Regions from separate parts of the Peterkaempfera bronchialis genome, predicted to be linked through region 2. Evidence: riboswitches for the same ligand, from Rfam matches in the RefSeq annotation. Region 2 holds a riboswitch; the other holds the start of a gene.
The links. A riboswitch is a leader RNA that binds a small molecule or an ion and turns the genes downstream of it on or off. The one in region 2 is predicted to bind cobalamin.

Region 1 (8,860 bases), 640 kb from region 2:
CGGGCGCGTCAAAGGGGTTGCGGCGGCGGCGGTGCGGCAGCGCCAGCTGCGCGGCGGTGCGGACGTCCTCCGCGAGCACCTGGGTCCGGCCCGCCCAGGCGGCCAGCGCGACCGCCGTACGGGCCATCACGATGTCGGCGCGCAGCCCGTCCACCTCGAACGCGGCGCAGACGGCGGTGATCTGACGCAGCGCCGCATCGCCCAGCACCACCTCGGGCAGCAGCGCCCGGGCGGCGCTGATCCGCTCGGCCAGCGCCCGCTCGTCCTCCGCCCAGCGGGCGGCGAAGCCGCTCGGATCGGCGTCGTACGCCAGCCGCCGCCGCACCACCTCGGCCCGCTGCTCCGGCTCCCGGGTGGCGGCGATCTCCACCGTCAGGCCGAACCGGTCGAGCAGCTGCGGACGCAGCTCGCCCTCCTCCGGGTTCATGGTGCCGACCAGCAGGAAGCGGGCGGCGTGCCGGACCGAGACGCCCTCCCGCTCCACATAGGAGCGGCCCATGGCGGCGGCGTCCAGCAGCAGATCGACGACATGGTCGTGCAGCAGATTGACCTCGTCGATGTAGAGCACCCCCCGGTGGGCGGCGGCCAGCAGGCCCGGCTCATACGCCTTGACGCCCTCGGCCAGTGCCCGCTCCAGGTCCAGCGAGCCGACGATGCGGTCCTCGGAGACGCCCACCGGAAGCTCCACCAGCCCGGCCGGCCGGGTGGCGGCGGCCGTGCCGGGCTCATGCGGACCGTCCGGGCACTGGCCGTCGGGCGCCGCCGGGTCGCAGGCGAACCGGCAGCCCTCCACCACCGCGATGGACGGCAGCAGCGAGGCCAGCGCCCTGACCGCCGTCGACTTGGCGGTGCCCTTCTCGCCGCGCACCAGCACCCCGCCGACGGCCGGTGAGACCGCGTTGAGCAGCAGCGCCAGCCGCAGGTCGGCCATCCCGACGATCGCGGTGAACGGATACCTCGCGTCGCTCATCGGTCCTCACCCTCCAGGTCGCCTTCGAGTTCGAGGTAGGTCTCGCGCAGCCGGTCCAGGGTCTGCTGGTCCGGCTCGGCCCACAGCTGCCGGTCGGCGGCCTCCAGCAGGCGCTCGGTGATGCCGCGCAGCGCCCAGGGGTTGGACTTCTTCATGAAGTCCTGGTTGGTGGGGTCGAAGACGTACTCCGCCGCCAGCTTCTCGTACATCCAGTCGTCGACCACGCCCGCCGTGGCGTCGTAGCCGAAGAGGTAGTCCACGGTGGCGGCCATCTCGAAGGCGCCCTTGTAGCCGTGCCGGCGCATCGCCGCCATCCAGCGCGGGTTGACCACCCGGGCCCGGAAGACCCGGTGGGTCTCCTCGCCCAGGGTGCGGGTCCTCACCTGGTCGGGCAGCGCGCTGTCGCCGACATACGCCTCCGGGGAGGTGCCGGTCAGATGGCGGACCATGGCCACCATGCCGCCGTGGTACTGGAAGTAGTCGTCCGCGTCGACCAGGTCGTGCTCACGGGTGTCGACGTTCTTCGCCGCGACCGAGATCCGCCGGAACGCCTGCTCCATGTCCCCGCGCGCGGCCCGGCCCTCAAGACCGCGCCCATAGGCGTAGCCGCCCCAGACGGCGTAGACCTCGGCCAGGTCGGCGTCGGAGCGCCAGTTGCGGGCGTCGATCAGCGGCAGCAGGCCCGCGCCGTAGGCGCCCGGCTTGGAGCCGAAGATCCGGGCGGTGGCGCGGCGCCGGTCGCCGTGCTCGGCGGTGTCCTGGTCGGCGTGCGCGCGGACGTAGTTGCGGTCGGCGGGCTCGTCCAGCTCCGCCACGGCCCGTACGGCGTCGTCCACCAGCGCCACCACATGCGGGAAGGCGTCGCGGAAGAACCCGGAGATCCGCACCGTGACATCGATCCGGGGCCGGTTCAGCTCCGCCAGCGGGATCACCTCGAAGCCGGTGACCCGGCGGGAGGCGTCGTCCCAGACCGGGCGGCAGCCCAGCAGGGCGAGGATCTCGGCGATGTCGTCGCCCTGGGTGCGCATGCAGGAGGTGCCCCAGACGGTCAGCCCGACCGACCGGGGGTGCTCGCCGGTGTCCTGGAGGTAGCGGGCCACCAGGGAGTCGGCCAGCGCCTGGCCGACCTCCCAGGCCAGCCGGGACGGGATGGCCTTGGGGTCCACCGAGTAGAAGTTGCGGCCGGTCGGCAGCACATTGACCAGCCCTCGGGTGGGCGAACCCGACGGCCCGGCCGGGACATAGCCGCCCCGCAGCGCCCGCAGCACATGGGTGATCTCATCCGTCGTACGCGCCAGCCGGGGCACCACCTCGGCGGCGGCGAACTCCAGCACCCGTACGGCGTCAGCCACCTCGCGGCCCGACACCCCACGGCCCGACACCCCACGGCCCAGCACCTCGGCCACCAGCCCGGCCGCCGCGTCCACCGCCCAGCCGCGCTGCTCCATGGACTCGGCCAGCCGGCGGCAGAGCTGCTCCAGCAGGTCCACGGCGTCGGAGGCGGTCCGCGCCGGGCCGTCCACCAGCGCCGTCAGCTCGGCCGGGACCTTCACCGCCGCGCCGGGCTCGGCCAGCAGCTCCTTCTCGACCAGGCCGAACTCGGCCGCCAGCGACGCCCGCAGGCCCGGCAGCGCATCGGCCTTGCCGCCCCACACCTGGGAGGAGCGCAGCACGGCCAGCACCAGGTTGACCCGGGCCTCGCCGACCGGGCCGCCGCCCAGGATGTGCAGCCCGTCGCGGATCTGGACGTCCTTGATCTCGCAGAGGTAGCCGTCGATGTGCATCACAAACGAGTCGAACGCGTCGTCGTCCGGCTGCTCGTCCACATGCAGGTCGTGGTGGAGCTCGGCGGCCTTCACCAGCGTCCAGATCTGCGCCCGCACGGCCGGGGCCTTGACCGGGTCCAGATCGCTGACCAGGGCGTACTCATCAAGCAGCTGTTCCAGCTTGGCCAGGTCGCCATAGGTGTCGGCACGGGCCATCGGCGGCACCAGGTGGTCCACCACGGTCGCGTGGCCGCGCCGCTTGGCCTGGGTGCCCTCGCCCGGGTCGTTGACGATGAACGGGTAGATCAGCGGCAGGTCGCCCAGCACCGCGTCCGGGGCGCACTCGGCGGAGAGGCCGAGGCCCTTGCCGGGCAGCCACTCCATGGTGCCGTGCTTGCCCAGGTGGACGATGGCGTCGGCGCCGAAGCCGCCCTCCGACTGCGCGGCCTCCAGCCAGCGGTAGGCCGCCATGTAGTGGTGCGAGGGCGGCAGGTCGGGGTCGTGGTAGATGGCGATCGGGTTCTCGCCGAAGCCGCGCGGCGGCTGGATCATGATGACCACGCTGCCGAACCGGAGCGAGGCCAGCACGATCTCGTCGCCGTCCACATAGAGGCCGCCGGGCGGCTCACCCCAGTGCTCGCGCATCGACTCCCGCAGTCCGGGCTCCAGCGCCTCGAACCACCGCCGGTAGTCGGCCAGCGGCACCCGCGCCGGGGCGGCCCGCAGCTGGTCCTCGGTCAGCCACTCCACATCGTGGCCGCCGGCCGCGATCAGCCGGTGGATCAGCTCGTCGCCGTTGTCCGGGTAGCCGTCCACGGCGTAGCCCGCCGCACGCAGCGCGTCCAGCAGCCGCACCGCCGAGGCGGGCGTGTCCAGGCCGACCGCGTTGCCGACCCGGGAGTGCTTGGTGGGATAGGCCGTGAACATCAGGCAGACCCGCTTGTCCGCGTTGGCCTTGTGCTTCAGCGCCGCGTACCGCACCGCGATCCCGGCCACCCGCGCCGCCCGCTCCGGGTCGGCGACATAGACCGGCACATCGTCCGCACCGGTCTCCTTGAAGGAGAACGGCACCGAGACGATCCGGCCGTCGAACTCCGGGATCGCCACCTGCATCGCCGCGTCCATCGGCGACAGCGCCGCGTCCGACTCCAGCCAGGCGGCCCGGCTGCCGGTCAGGCAGAGGCCCTGGATCACCGGCACATCCAGCTCGGCCAGCGCGCCCACGTCCCAGGTCTCGTCCTCGCCGCCCGCCGACGCCTCGGCCGCCACCGTGCCGCCCGCCGCCAGCACGGTGGCCACAACCGCGTCGCAGTTCCCCAGCAGCTCGTACAGCCCGGCGTCGGCTCCCCGCAGCGAACCGCAGTAGACCGGCAGCGCATTGCCGCCCTTGGCCTCCACCGCATCGCAGAGCACATCCACAAAGGCGGTGTTGCCGGACAGCTCATGCGCCCGGTAGAAGAGCACGCCCACCGTGGGCCGCCCCTCCCGCTGCTCGCGCCCGCCGTGCACGCCGAACTGCGGCATCGGCTGCGGCGGCGCGAATCCCTCACCGGTCAGCAGCACGGTGTCGGAGAGGAACCGGGTCAGCTCGGCGAGGTTCTCCGGGCCGCCCTCGACCAGGTACGCCAGCGACTCGGCGACCACACCGGCGGGCAGCGAGGAGAGCGCCATCAACTCGGCGTCGGGTACGGCCTCGCCGCCCAGCAGCACGGTCGGCACCCCGGAGGCGGCGATGACGGCCAGCCCGTCCTCCCACGCCCGCTTGCCGCCGAGCAGCCGCACCACGGCCACATCGGCGCCGTCCAGCAGCGACGGCAGCTCCTCGGCGGCATCGACCCGGGTCGGGTTGCCGATCCGGTAGGGGGCGCCGGAGGCGCGGGCCGCCAGCAGGTCGGTGTCCGCAGTGGACAGCAGCAGCACGGTGGCGCCGGGCATGGGGGTCTCTCCTGGTTCTCGGTTCACGGCGGGGGCGGTCTCGCGGCGGGGACGGGGGCTCGGGCTCACGGCGGGGCCGGGGCTCACGGCGCACCCGGGGGGAGGAACGGCGGCCCGTCGGCGGGCACGCCGTCCTCGATCAGCCGCCAGAGCGCGGCCGTGTCGGCGTGCTGCTCGATCAGGTCGCCGAGCCGGTCGAGCCGCTGCTCGCGGGCGTCGGCGAAGCAGCTGTCGGGGGCGGGGGCGAAGGCCCGCCCGGCGAGCCGGGCGACCTCGGCCAGGAAGGCACGGCGGAAGGCGTCGTTCTCCAGCGCGCCATGCCAGGTGGTGCCCCAGACGGCGCCGCTCCGGCAGCCGTCCAGGAACGGTTCGCCGCCTTCCAGCGCCACCACGCCGTGGTGGATCTCGTATGCCTCCACCCGCTCCCCGTACGCCTCGCCGACCGGTCGGCCAAGGGTCTTCTCCCGGGCGAACTCCACCCGGACCGGCAGCAGGCCCAGCCCCGGCACCCGCCCGGCGCCGGACTCGACCTCGTCCACGATCAGCCGCGACAGCATCTGGAAGCCGCCGCAGACGCCCAGCACCGGCCGTCCCGCCGCCGCCCGTCCGCTGATCGCGTCGGCCAGCCCGCGCTCCCGCAGCCAGGCCAGGTCGGCCACGGTGGCCCGGGTGCCGGGCAGCACCACCAGGTCGGCGTCGGCGACCTCCTCGGGCCGGGAGGCCCAGCGCACCAGTACGCCCGGTTCCTGCGCCAGGGCGTCCAGGTCGGTGAAGTTGGAGAGCCGGGGCAGCCGCACCACCGCGACCCGCAGCACCTCGGCGCCGTACGGGGCGGCAGTGCCCGCGCCGCCCCGGTCCACGGCGGTGTCCAGGTCGAGCGAGTCCTCGGCGTCCAGCCAGAGCCCGGAGAGCATCGGCAGCACCCCGAGGACCTGGCGTGACGTCAGCTTCTCCAGCATCTCCAGCCCCGGCTGGAGCAGCCGGGCGTCGCCGCGGAACTTGTTGACCAGCCAGCCCGCCACATGCCGCTGGTCCTCGGCGGAGAGCAGCGCCAGCGTCCCGTACATCGAGGCGAAGACCCCGCCCCGGTCGATGTCGCCGACCACCACCACGGGCAGCCCGGCGGCGGTGGCCAGGCCCATGTTGGCGATGTCGCGGTCCCGCAGATTGATCTCGGTGGGGGAGCCGGCGCCCTCGCAGACCACCACATCGAAGCGGCGCCGCAGGTCGGCCAGGCACTCCAGGGACCGCTCCAGCAGCACCGGCTTGCGCTCCCGGTAGTCCAGCGCGCCCACCTCGGCCACCGGGCGGCCCAGCAGCACCACCTGGCTGCGGCCGTCGCCGCCCGGCTTGAGCAGCACCGGGTTCATCGCCGCCTCCGGCTCCACCCGGGCGGCGGCGGCCTGCATCGCCTGGGCGCGGCCGATCTCGGCGCCGTCGGCGGTGACCATGGAGTTGAGCGACATGTTCTGCGCCTTGAACGGCGCCACCTTCACGCCCTGCCGGGCCAGCCAGCGGCAGATCCCCGCCGTGACCACGCTCTTGCCCGCGTCCGAGGTCGTCCCCGCGACCAGCAGCGCCCCGCTCACGCCCCCGCCCCCTTCCGGGTGCCCGTGCTCCGCAGTGTCCCCGTACTCCGCAGTCGGCCGACCGCCCACCGGGCGGCCACCGTCGTCCCCAGCGCCAGCAGGCCGACCCGGCGGGAGAGCCGGCAGGCCCGCTCGATGTCCCCGACCGCCACCGGCCGCAGCTCGGCGCCCAGCACCGGGCGGTGCTCCACCCGGCTGCCGTACGCCAGCGTCCCGCCCAGCCGCACGCCCAGCGCACCCGCGAAGGCGGACTCGGCCTGCCCGGCGTTGGGGCTGGGGTGCGCCGAGCCGTCGCGCCGCCACACCCGCCAGGCCCGGCCCGGCTCGGGCGCGGCGGCGACGGTCAGCAGCGCGGTCAGCCGGGCGCCGGGCCAGCCCGCCGCGTCGTCCAGCCGGGCGGAGGCCCAGCCGAAGCGCAGCTGGCGCGGGGAGCGGTGGCCCACCATGGCGTCCAGGGTGTTCACCGCGCGGAAGGCCAGCAGACCGGGCGTGCCCGCGAGCGCGCCCCAGGTGAGGGCGTTGACCACGGCATCGGCGGTGTTCTCGGCGACCGACTCCACCACCGCCCGGGCCAGCCCGTCGCGGTCCAGATGGCGCGGGTCACGCCCGCACAGGTGCGGCAGCCGGGCCCGCGCGGCGTCCAGGTCATCGGCCTGGAGGGCGGCGGCGACGGTGCGGGCCTCCCGGGTCAGCGAGGTGCCGCCGAGTACGGTCCAGACAGCCCCGGCGGCCAGCAGCGCCCGCGCGGACGCCGAACGGCCCACCGTGCGCTCGGCCGCCACCGCCCCGGCGGCGACCCCGCCCACGCAGAGCGCGGTGAAGGCGGCCCCGGCTCCCCGGTGGTCACGCCAGAGCCGCCGCTCCAGCGCGGCGGCGGCCGAACCGAAGGCGGCGACCGGATGACCCCGGCGGGGGTCGGCGAGCAGGGCGTCCACGGCATACCCGGCGACGGCACCCACCGCGAAGGCGGTGTGCGTGCGCACGCCGGTCAGCCGCTGCGACGAGCGGTCGTGGACCCCGAAGGTCGGCCTGCGAACCGGGCAGCCTGCATGGCGTGCGTGTCCTCACTCAGGGTCCGCGCCCTGGATCGACGAGCGGAGGCGAGAGTCTCCTGGCTCCCGGATCGGCACACCCCCGGGCCTTCCAGCGGCCGTGCTTCCGGCTGCCGTGACCATCGGTCGAGGGTGCTCCCCGGTGACAGTGGCGGGACCGCGCCGGATTCGCACCGGCTTCCTCTCCATGCCTCCGTATTGGCGCAAAGATCCCACCACGCCCCAGGTCGCAGCGTCAATACAGCCCTGGGAGCGATGCGTCACAGGACGCTCGCAGGGTGCTCGGGGGGCGCTCAGGCGGCCGACCGTGCCCGGTGCCGGGCCCGGCCGCGCGCCGCCGTGACCCGGGCGAGCCGGCGCACCGCGAGATCCTGCGGCTGCTCCACCGGCTCCACTTCCACTGCCTCCGCCACCACTGCCTCCGCCACCTCGCCCGCCTGCGGGCCGAACACCCGGTCCTCCAGCCAGGACATGCCCAGGATGAGCAGCAGCAGCACGGGCGGGACCAGCAGGCCGACGAGCATGATCATGGAAACCGCCTGGGCTCGGGCACGGACGCGGCGGCTGGTCCTGCGCCGCCATGGGGCATCGGCCGTCCGGATGGGGAATACGCGCCTCAGCAGCACGGCCTTCTCTGCGGCTTGCCGCCCTCGCCCGGTCCAAACCCGCCCCACCCCGGGTGCCGTCGACTTGCCGCACCACCACGACGACCTACACCGCGGCCACGACCTCGGCCGCGGACACCGGCTATGCGCCCGCGTACCTGCTCGCATCGACGGTCACCCCCAGCGGGGCACGGCAGTCGTACACCTACAACCACAACGGCGATGTGGCGCGGATCGTCGACCCCAACGGCGGCACCGTCACCTTCAGCTATGACAACCTCGGCCGGCTGCTGACCAAACGACGCAGACCACCAGCTACGGCTACGACATCTACGGGAACATGATCCGGGAGGTCGACCCGGCCGGTGGGGAGACCGACTACACCTTCGACCTCGACGGCCGCCAGCTGACCACCACCCAGCCGAAGTACACCTACGACGCCGCCGGGAACATGGTCCGCCAGGTCACCAACAACGGTGCGACCACCACCACCTACACGGTGGACGCCGCCTCGCGGACCACTGCCACCACGCTGGACCCGGCCAACCTGGCCCGGACCACCAAGGTCTCCTACGACCCGGACGACCACGTGGTGATGAGCGTCCACACCGGAGCCTCGGGCACGCCGGAGACCACCACCGCCACCTATGACGCGCTGGGCAACCCCGGCTCCACCACCGTCCACGACGGCTCCACCGCCCCGGTGGGCCGCTGGAAGCTCGGCGAGACCGGCGGCGCCGAAGCGGCCGACTCCTCCGGCTCCCACCGCACCGCGACCGTGAACGGCGGCGTGACCTGGTCCACCGACCACGGCGGCAGCGCCGCGTTCAACGGGACCGACGCCGCGATCAGCACGGACGGCCCGGTGGTCGACACCACCGGAAGCTTCACCGTGTCGGCGTGGGTGAAGGTGAACGGGACCGCACACAACTACACCGCCGTA
Region 2 (8,860 bases):
CAACGGCCGGTGAGGTTAGCCTTCCCTTATCCCCGACCAGGGGTCCGCCGAGGAGAACACGTGGACGTCACACACCCCCGCACGGACGCCGCCGTGCCCCGCCAGGGCAGGCTTGATCCGTCCCACCCCGAGCCCGCGTGGCCCTCGCCCGCGCTCCGGCGCGCGCCCGCGAGGCCCGCGCCCGCACCCGGCCAGTTGCCCGCGCCCGGCCCATTGCCAGCGCGCCGCCGGGCGACACCGGCACTGGGCCTGACGGTACTCGCGGTGGCCCTGGTCCTGGCGGTCGGCGCCAGCCTCGCCGTGGGAGCCAAGTCCGTACCGCTCTCCACCGTCCTGGACACCGTGCTGCACCACGACCCCGACGACGGCGACCAACTGATCGTCACCTCGCTCCGCCTGCCGCGCACCGTGATCGGCCTGCTGGCCGGCGCAGCCCTCGGCCTGGCCGGCACGGTGATGCAGGGACTGGCCCGCAACCCGCTGGCCGACCCCGGGCTGCTGGGGGTGAACTCCGGCGCCGCGCTCTCAGTGGTGACCGCGATCAGCGTCTTCGGCATCACCTCCTTCACCGGCTATGTGTGGTTCGCCTTCCTCGGCGCCGCCTGCGCCGCGCTGGTCGTGTACACGGTCGGCTCACTCGGCCGGGAGGGCGCCACCCCGGTCAAGCTGGCCCTGGCCGGGGCGGCGGTCAGCGCCGCGCTCACCTCGTTCACCAGCGCCCTGCTGCTCACCGACACCCGTACCTTCGACCAGTTCCGGTTCTGGGAGGTCGGCGCACTGGCCGGGCGGGACCTGTCCGTCGCCTGGCAGGCCGGACCGTTTGTCGTGGTCGGCTCGCTGCTCGCGCTCTGCTCCGGACGGCTGCTCAACACCCTGAGCCTCGGCGACGACACCGCCCGGGGGCTGGGCCAGAACGTCACCGCCGCCCGCGCCTTCTGCGCCGTGACCGCCGTCCTGCTCTGCGGCACCGCCACGGCCATCGCCGGACCGATCGGCTTCGTCGGCCTCACCGTGCCGCATGCGGTGCGGCTCTTCACCGGCCCCGACCACCGCTGGATCCTGCCCTGCGCGATGCTGCTGGCCCCGACCCTGCTGCTGGTCTCGGACGTCGTGGGCCGGGTCGTCGCCCGACCCGGGGAGATCCAGGTGGGCATTGTGACCGCCGTCCTCGGCGCCCCGGTCTTCGTCGCCCTGGTCCGCCGGCAGAAGCTGGCGGGCCTGTAGATGACGACCCAGCACCTGGCCACCGCGCCCGCCGCACCCGCCGCGCCGCGCCCCGTACCCGCCGCCGCCCGCCGCGCCCTGGTCGCCGCCCGCCGCCGGGGCCGGCTCGGCACCCTGACCGCCGCCTCGGTCCTCGGCGCGGTCACCTTCGCCGTGTTCTGCTACTCCCTCACCGTCGGCAGCTTCCCCATCCCGCTGCCGGACGTCCTCCGGTCGCTGCTCGGCCACGGCACCCCGGGCACCGACTTCATCGTCCTCGACGTCCGGCTGCCCCGGGCGCTGACCGCCGTCGCCTCCGGCGCCGCCTTCGGCCTCTCCGGGGCGATCTTCCAGAACCTGGTACGCAACCCGCTGGCCAGCCCCGATGTCATCGGCATCACCTCGGGCGCCAGCGCCGCCGCCGTGGTCGCGATCGTCCTCTTCGGGCTGGGCGGAGCGGCCGTCTCGCTGAGCGCCCTGGTCGGGGCGCTGGCCACCGCCGTGGCGATCTACCTGCTGGCCTGGCGGCGCGGAGTCACCGGCTACCGGCTGGTCCTGGTCGGCATCGGCGTCTCCGCCGCGCTCTCCGGCATGGTCTCCTTCCTGATGACCCGGGCCGAGGTCTACACCGCCCAGCAGGCCATGGTCTGGCTCACCGGCAGCCTGGGCGCAAGCGACTGGCAGCGCGCCCGCACCCTGCTGCTCTGCCTGGTCCCGCTGCTGCCCGCCGCCGTCATCGCCGCCCGCTCGCTGCCCGCCCTCTCGCTCGGCGACGACACCGCCCGGGGACTCGGCGTACGGGTCGAACGGGGGCGGCTCGGCCTGGTGCTGGTGGGCGTCTGCCTGGCGGCGGTGGCCACCGCCGCCACCGGCCCGGTGGCCTTTGTCGCCTTCCTGTCCGGGCCGATCGCCCGCCGGCTGATCCACGGCCGGGGTCCGGCGCTGGCCCTGTCCGCGCAGGTCGGGGCGCTGACCATGCTGGGCTGCGACTTCGCCGGACAGCATCTGCTGGGCCCGACCGAGTTCCCGGTCGGGGTGATCACCGGGGCTCTGGGAGCCCCCTGTCTGCTCTGGCTCCTGGCCCGGTCCAACCGGGTCGGCCGTGGAGGATGAGGAAAAGCCGATGACGACGGCACAGCACGCCCCGGCCCAGCCCGGCACGGCCGAGCACGCCCCGGCCCGACCGGGTTCGGCCCGACCGGGTTCGGCCCGGCACACTCTGAGCGCCCAACGGCTGCACCTGGGCTACGACCGGCAGGAGGTGGTCAGCGGCATCACCGCCGACATCCCGCCCGGCCGGGTCACCATGATCGTCGGCCCCAACGCCTGCGGGAAGTCCACCCTGCTGCGCGGCCTCGCCAGGCTGCTCGCACCCAGCTCCGGCGAGGTGCTGCTGGACGGCCGCAATATCCACACCGTCCCCACCAAGGAGGTCGCGGCCAAGCTCGGCATCCTCCCGCAGACCCCGGTGGCCCCCGACGGCATCCGCGTCGCCGACCTGGTCGGGCGCGGCCGCTACCCGCACCAGGGCTGGTTCCGCCGCTGGACCGAGCAGGATGACGACGCCGTCGCGGGGGCACTGGCCGCCACCGACACCCTGGAACTGGCCGAGCGCTCGGTGGACGAACTCTCCGGCGGCCAGCGGCAGCGGGTCTGGATCGCCGTCGCCCTCGCCCAGCACACCGACCTGCTGCTGCTGGACGAACCCACCACCTATCTGGACCTGCCGCACCAGGTGGAGGTGCTGGACCTGCTGACCGACCTCAACCGGCAGCGCGGCACCACCGTGGTCGCGGTCCTGCACGACCTCAACCTGGCCTGCCGCTACGGAGACCACCTCATCGCCATGAAGGACGGCAGGGTCGCCGCAGAGGGCACCCCGTCCGAGGTGGTCACCGAGGCCACCGTCCGCGAGATCTTCGGCATGGACTGCCGGATCGTCACCGACGAGGTCTCCCGGACCCCGCTGGTGCTGCCGATCGGCCGCCACCACATCCGGCAGGAAGCCGCGCAGACCGCCTGACCCCGCCCCAACCCGAGCCGCCGAGCCCCCAAGCCGCCGAGAAAGGCACCACCCCCGTGCACACCACCGCCCCCCGCATCCCCGCCGGCCCCGAGTTGGAGGCCCGCTTCGCCGAGATCGTGAACCAGCTCACCCGGCGCGGGCTGCTGGCCGGCGCCGGCGGGCTGGCCCTGACCGCGCTCCCCACCGTACGGGCCGGGCACGCCTACCCGATCAGCTGGAACGACGTGTGCAGCTACCGCTGGGCGCAGCGCGCCCTGCGCGACTTCGAGTCCCGGCTCAAGCAGTACGCCGCCTGACCCGTTCAGCCGGCGCCGGGCTCGGCGGCCGAGTGGCCGGGGGCGCCGCTGCGCTGCGGCGCCCGCATCCACTCCCGGACCGACTCCAGCAGCCCGCAGCCGGCGCACGGGGCCGCCGCATCGGCCGGTCCGTCGGCCGGTGCGTCGGCCGGGTGGCGGTGGTGGTCCGCCAACTGCGCCTCGGCCTCGGCCAGCAGGGCGACGGCGTCGGCCAGCTCGCGCCTGAGGACCTTGATCCGGGTGGCCTGGCCGCCCACCTGCCGTCGTGCGGCGGCCAGGGACTGGTAGTCCTCGGGGCTGAGGACCACGGCCGGCTTCCCGCCGAAGGTGATCCGGGGCGGTTCGGGGCGCCTGCTCACCGCTCGGCTCCGTTCGACGCGCGCTCGGGCGCGGGCCCTGCGGCAGGGGCGGCACAGGCGGGACGGGCGGCACAGGCAGGCAGGCTCATCTGCGGCGGTCTCTCCAGCACCTCGTGGATGGACGTCGTACGGTGCCGTGGCCGGTCTCCTGGCTGACGGGTCCGACGTCCGTGCACCGGCCTTCCCGGACGCCTCACGGCCTCCCGTGGCCTCCTCCCCCGGCGGGCGGGGGACGGTGGAGTACGGACTTCCCGATCACAGTGGCGAGGGCCGCTCCGGTATCGCACCGGCTTCCCGAGCACCACGGCGGGCCCACCCTATGGGCCGCGACGGAGCGCCTGCAAGGCTGCACAGCCGTGCAGATGTCCGTCGGCGGAGGGGGCTGGTTCAGCTGCCGAGCGGGGTGCCGCAGCGCAGGTTCCACCGGCCGTCGCGCCCGCTGAGTTCGGTGGCGGTGAGCGGGGGTACGTCCAGCCGCCAGAAGACCTGCGGCGGCGCCCCGAGGGCATGGACCAGCGCGGCGCGCACCACATCGGGCTCGGCGACGACCACCACCCGCCCGGAGCCCGCCTGCCCGGAGTCCGCCTGCCCAGAGCCCGCCAGCCCTGAGCCGGGCAGCGCGTCCAGCCAGCCGGCGACCCTGGTGTGCAGCTCCAGCAGGGACTCGCCGCCGTGCGGTGCGCAGGAGGGGTCCGAGAGCCACCCGGCGACCGCCTCCGGCTCGGCGGCCATCACCTCGTCCAGGCGGCGCCCCCGCCAGCGGCCCATCGCGCAGCCGCCCAGCGCGGGCACGGGTTCGGCCGCCAACCCCAGGGCCTCGGCGGTCTCCCGGCAGCGCGCCGTCGGGGAGGCGTAGCTCCGGCGGGCCGGGGGCAGGGTGCCGGCCGCCGTCCGCGCCCGGCGCAGCCCGGCCGCGTCCAGCGGGCCGCCGTCGTCGAACCGCGCCTCCCGCAGCGCGGCGCTGCCCGCCGCTGAGATGAAGATCACCCTGACGGTCATCGGACTGCCCTCCCACTCGCCCACAGGTGCACCAAACCCTCCAACTCGCCTGCCGCCAGGCCGATTCGGCCATGCGGTCCGGGACGGGGCGAGGTGCGGGCGCCCGTCCGCGCGCTCTTGGCCGGTCTGCCGGTTCGCGGTACCGTCGCGTCGATGTGACGACGGTGTGACGGAAGTCCGGTGAGAGGCCGGCACGGTCGCGCCACTGTATGCCGAGCAGGCACCGCTCTCCTCCACCCCGGGGAGGGCGGCGGCCTCCGGTGAGTCAGACCCGGCACCGTCGTCGTGCTCCAACGAGTGGGACGCGTGTTCCCAGAGGAGGCTGCCATGGCAGAGTCCGTTGTTCCCCCTGCCGTTTCCCCCGCCCAGCCCGGCATCGCCCCGATTCCGGTGCGAGCGATCCTGCCGTGGGCCGTGTTCTTCGGCGTCCTGATGCTGGTGCTGCTCTACTTCGTCGGCGCCGAGCAGGGCGCCACCTCCCTGATCTCCGGCGAGACCGTGCACGAGTGGGTGCACGACGGCCGCCATCTCCTCGGCTTCCCCTGCCACTGACCGGAGCCGAGCACATGAACTCCGCCCTCGCCAGAACCCTGCTCATCCGCGGCATGCTGGCCGGCCTCGCGGCCGGCGTGCTCGCCTTTGTCGCGGCGTACCTGCTCGGGGAGTCCCGGGTCGACGCCGCCATCGCCTTCGAGGAGTCCCACGCGCACGAGCACGAGCATGAGGTCGAACTCGTCAGCCGCACGCTCCAGTCGACCGCCGGGCTGGCCACCGGCGTCCTGATCTTCGGCGTCGCCATGGGCGGCATCGCCGCCCTGGCCTTCTGCTTCGCCCTGGGCAGGGTCGGCCGCTTCAGCCCCCGGGCGACTGCGGCGCTGCTGTCGTTCGCGGCGCTGGTCGCCGTCTACCTGGTGCCGTTCCTGAAGTACCCGGCCAACCCGCCGTCCGTCGGCGAACCCGACACCATCGGCAAGCGGACCGCGCTGTACTTCCTGATGATGCTGCTCAGCGTGCTGCTGGCGGTCGCCGCCGTGCTCCTCGGCCGCTACCTGGCGCCCCGGTGGGGCAACTGGTACGCCACCGTCGCGGCCGGCGCCGCGTTCGCGGTGGTCGTCGGCCTGGCGTACGCCCTGCTGCCGGCCGTCAACGAGGTGCCGGCGGACTTCTCGGCCACCCTGCTGTGGCAGTTCCGCATCGCGGCGCTCGCCATCCAGCTCACCCTGTGGACCGCGTTCGGCCTGCTCTTCGGCGAACTCGCCCAGCGGGCACTGGAGCCCAAGGCGTCCCGGGCCGCGACCCGGGCGGTGCCCTCGGGGACGGCCGCCGCCGCGCAGTGACGCGGCGAGGGCGGCGCCGTAGGACCGGTACCGCGTGCACCCGCCGGGGACGCCCGGCGGGTGCACGCGGTGCTGCGCCGTCAGCAGTGCTGCGCCGTCAGCTATGCAGCGCCGTCAGCCGCGCAGGGCCGTCAGCCGTGCAGGGCCCGCCGCAGGGCGTCCACGGTGAGTCGCCGGGCGACGCCGGCCGCCCGGGAGTCGCGCAGACTGTCGAGCATCAGGAAGTCGTGCACCATGCCCAGCACCCGGACGGCGGTGACCTCGACCCCGGCCTCGCGGAGCCTGGCGGCGTACGCCTCGCCCTCGTCCCGGAGCACATCGGCCTCGCCGGTGATCACCAGCGCCGGGGGCAGTCCGCTCAGCTGGTCAAGGGAGGCCCGCAGCGGTGAGGCATAGACCTCGGCACGCTGCGCCGGGTCGTCCGTGTACTGGTTCCAGAACCACATCATCCCGTCCCGGGTGAGGACGTAGCCGTCGGCGAACTGCCGGTACGAGGAGGTCCCGAAGTCGGCGTCGGTGACCGGGTACAGCAGCACCTGCGCCCGCAGCGGGACGCCGCCGCGCTCCTTGGCCATCAGCGCGAAGACGGCGGACATATTGCCGCCGACCGAGTCACCGCACACCGCGAGGCGGGAGGCGTCGAGACCGTGCCCGGCCCCCTCGGCGACGATCCACTGCCCCACCGCCCAGTTCTGCTCGATCTGGGTGGGGTATCTGGCCTCCGGCGCGCGGTCGTAGAGCGGGAAGACGACCGCCGCCTCGGCGCCGACGGCCAGTTCGCGCACCAGCCGGTCATGGGTGGTCTCGTCGCCGAAGACCCAGCCCGCGCCATGGAGGTAGAGCACCACCGGCAGCTGCCCGGAGGTGCCCGGGGGCCGGACGATCCGGGTGCGTACCGAGCCGGTGGGCCCGCCCTGGACGGTCACCCACTGCTCGTCGGCCTGGGGCTTGGCCACGTCGGCGCCCCGCTGGAGGTCGGCGAGGAGGTCGCGGCCCTGCTCGGGCTCCACCTCGTAGCTGCGCGGGTGCGGGGCGGTGGCATCCGCCAACTCCCTGGCGGCGGGCTCCAGGACGGGGCCCTGCGGAGGCGGCGGCGGCTCGGCCATGGGGGTCTCCTGTCCACGACGGTGCGGGGCGGGCACGGTGACGCACACCTCCGCCATCGTCACAGAGCGGGATGAATCGGCAACTCGGGGGCCCTGGGCGGGCCGCAGCGGGGGCGGCCGCTGCCCGGCGGGGTGCGGCACCACCCGTTCGCCGTAGTGCCGGGCGTGGCGTTCACTCGGTCGCCACAGTCGGGTGACCGGGCGGACATATGGGGTGATAAGCCGGGGTTCGTGCTCGTCCCACGAGCAGGAAAGAAGGTCACATGATGCGCACCAACAGGCTTGTCCGGCTTCTCGCCGTCGGTGCCGCCTCCAGCGTGCTGGCGGGCGGGATCGCGTTCACCTCGGCGACTGCGGCGTCGGCGGCACCGGCGTCCCCCACCGTGAGCACCCGTACCTCGCCACACCACCGCACGTGTGTGGCACGCCCCGGCCACTGGTCGAGGACCTGGCACAAGGCGTACCGCGACAGCAAGGGCCACCGCCACGCCGCCCACTGGACCAGAAGCTGGCGCGCTGCGACCCGGGTCTGTCGCTGATCCGTCAGCGCTTCCCGGTCGCACCGACCAAGGGGAGGGCCCGGTCCCCCGGGCCCTCCCCGTTCGCTGTGCCCGCGCCTCCGTCAGCGCGGCGGGCCGACGGTGACGGTGAACGGGGCCGACCGCCGGCCGAGCGGGGTGGTGACGGTCACCCTGCCGCTGAACGTCCCCGGGCGGGTGTACCGGTGGCCGGGGGCGGTGACGGTGAAGACGCCGCCGGCCGACAGGGCGCCGGCCGGCCATTCCTGGGTGACGGCTCCGGCCACGGGGGCGGAGCCGTCACCGAAGTCGATCAAGGCCGCGACCCGGTCCTGGGCGGCGCCCGGGGCGGTGAACCAGGCGATCCCGCCGGAGAGGGCGCCCGGCCCGGGGAGCGCCGAGTCCCCGGCCCTGACGTCGGTGGTCCACCGCACCCCGGGGGAGGGCCGGAAGTCGACGCCTTGCAGGGTCAGCCGGGTACCGAGCGGTGCCAGCCGAGCCGTGAAGTCCCGGACGTCCCGCCGGTCCTGCGGGGTCCAGCCGACCTCGGCGACCGACACCAGACGCGGATAACCGAGCCAGTCGGCCTGGTCGATGCCGCGCACCGTCTCGGACCAGAGCGCCGCCTCCACGCCGGCCACATCCGCCTCCCGGAGGCCGTCCCGGACCGGGTTCCAGTCGTAGGAGTGGTCGTAGTCGCAGCCGCCGCTGCATGCCCAGGAGAGCCCGATGGGGGTGTCGGCGGTGTACTTCTGGTCCAGGTAGGTGATGGCCGCCGGGGACATGATGACCTTGGCGCCCCGGGCCACCTGGGTGAGCACCGGTGCCATCGGGCCCTTCCAGTACTGGATGAGGGAGCCGGCCGGGAGGTCCGCTGCGGCGTACTCGTTCCAGCCGATGGCGGTCTTGCCCAGGCCGCCCACGATCGGCAGGGTCCGGCGGAGGTAGTCGAGGTAGTCGTCATGGCTGGTGACATGGGCCTCGTCGCCGCCGATGTGCAGATAGCGGCCGGGGGT

Region 1: linked by a shared signal. The riboswitch ahead of C7M71_RS23935 (cobalamin biosynthesis protein) and the one ahead of C7M71_RS25965 (hypothetical protein) in region 2 are both predicted to bind cobalamin.

Annotation. Positions count from the first base shown of each region.
Region 1 covers NZ_CP031264.1:5,411,398-5,420,257, forward strand. The annotation lists gene C7M71_RS23920 (putative cobaltochelatase) at 1-970, opposite strand, end outside; gene cobN (cobaltochelatase subunit CobN) at 967-4,671, opposite strand; gene C7M71_RS23930 (cobyric acid synthase) at 4,755-6,260, opposite strand; gene C7M71_RS23935 (cobalamin biosynthesis protein) at 6,257-7,243, opposite strand; cobalamin riboswitch at 7,343-7,522, opposite strand; gene C7M71_RS23940 (hypothetical protein) at 7,606-7,842, opposite strand; gene C7M71_RS23945 (RHS repeat domain-containing protein) at 7,992-8,261, shown strand; gene C7M71_RS23950 (RHS repeat-associated core domain-containing protein) at 8,258-8,860, shown strand, end outside.
Region 2 covers NZ_CP031264.1:6,046,765-6,055,624, reverse strand. The annotation lists gene C7M71_RS25985 (FecCD family ABC transporter permease) at 214-1,224, shown strand; gene C7M71_RS25980 (FecCD family ABC transporter permease) at 1,225-2,316, shown strand; gene C7M71_RS25975 (ABC transporter ATP-binding protein) at 2,327-3,226, shown strand; gene C7M71_RS25970 (hypothetical protein) at 3,283-3,525, shown strand; gene C7M71_RS25965 (hypothetical protein) at 3,531-3,884, opposite strand; cobalamin riboswitch at 4,006-4,205, opposite strand; gene C7M71_RS25960 (histidine phosphatase family protein) at 4,272-4,883, opposite strand; gene C7M71_RS25955 (CbtB domain-containing protein) at 5,211-5,435, shown strand; gene C7M71_RS25950 (CbtA family protein) at 5,450-6,220, shown strand; gene C7M71_RS25945 (alpha/beta hydrolase) at 6,352-7,326, opposite strand; gene C7M71_RS25935 (family 20 glycosylhydrolase) at 7,949-8,860, opposite strand, start outside.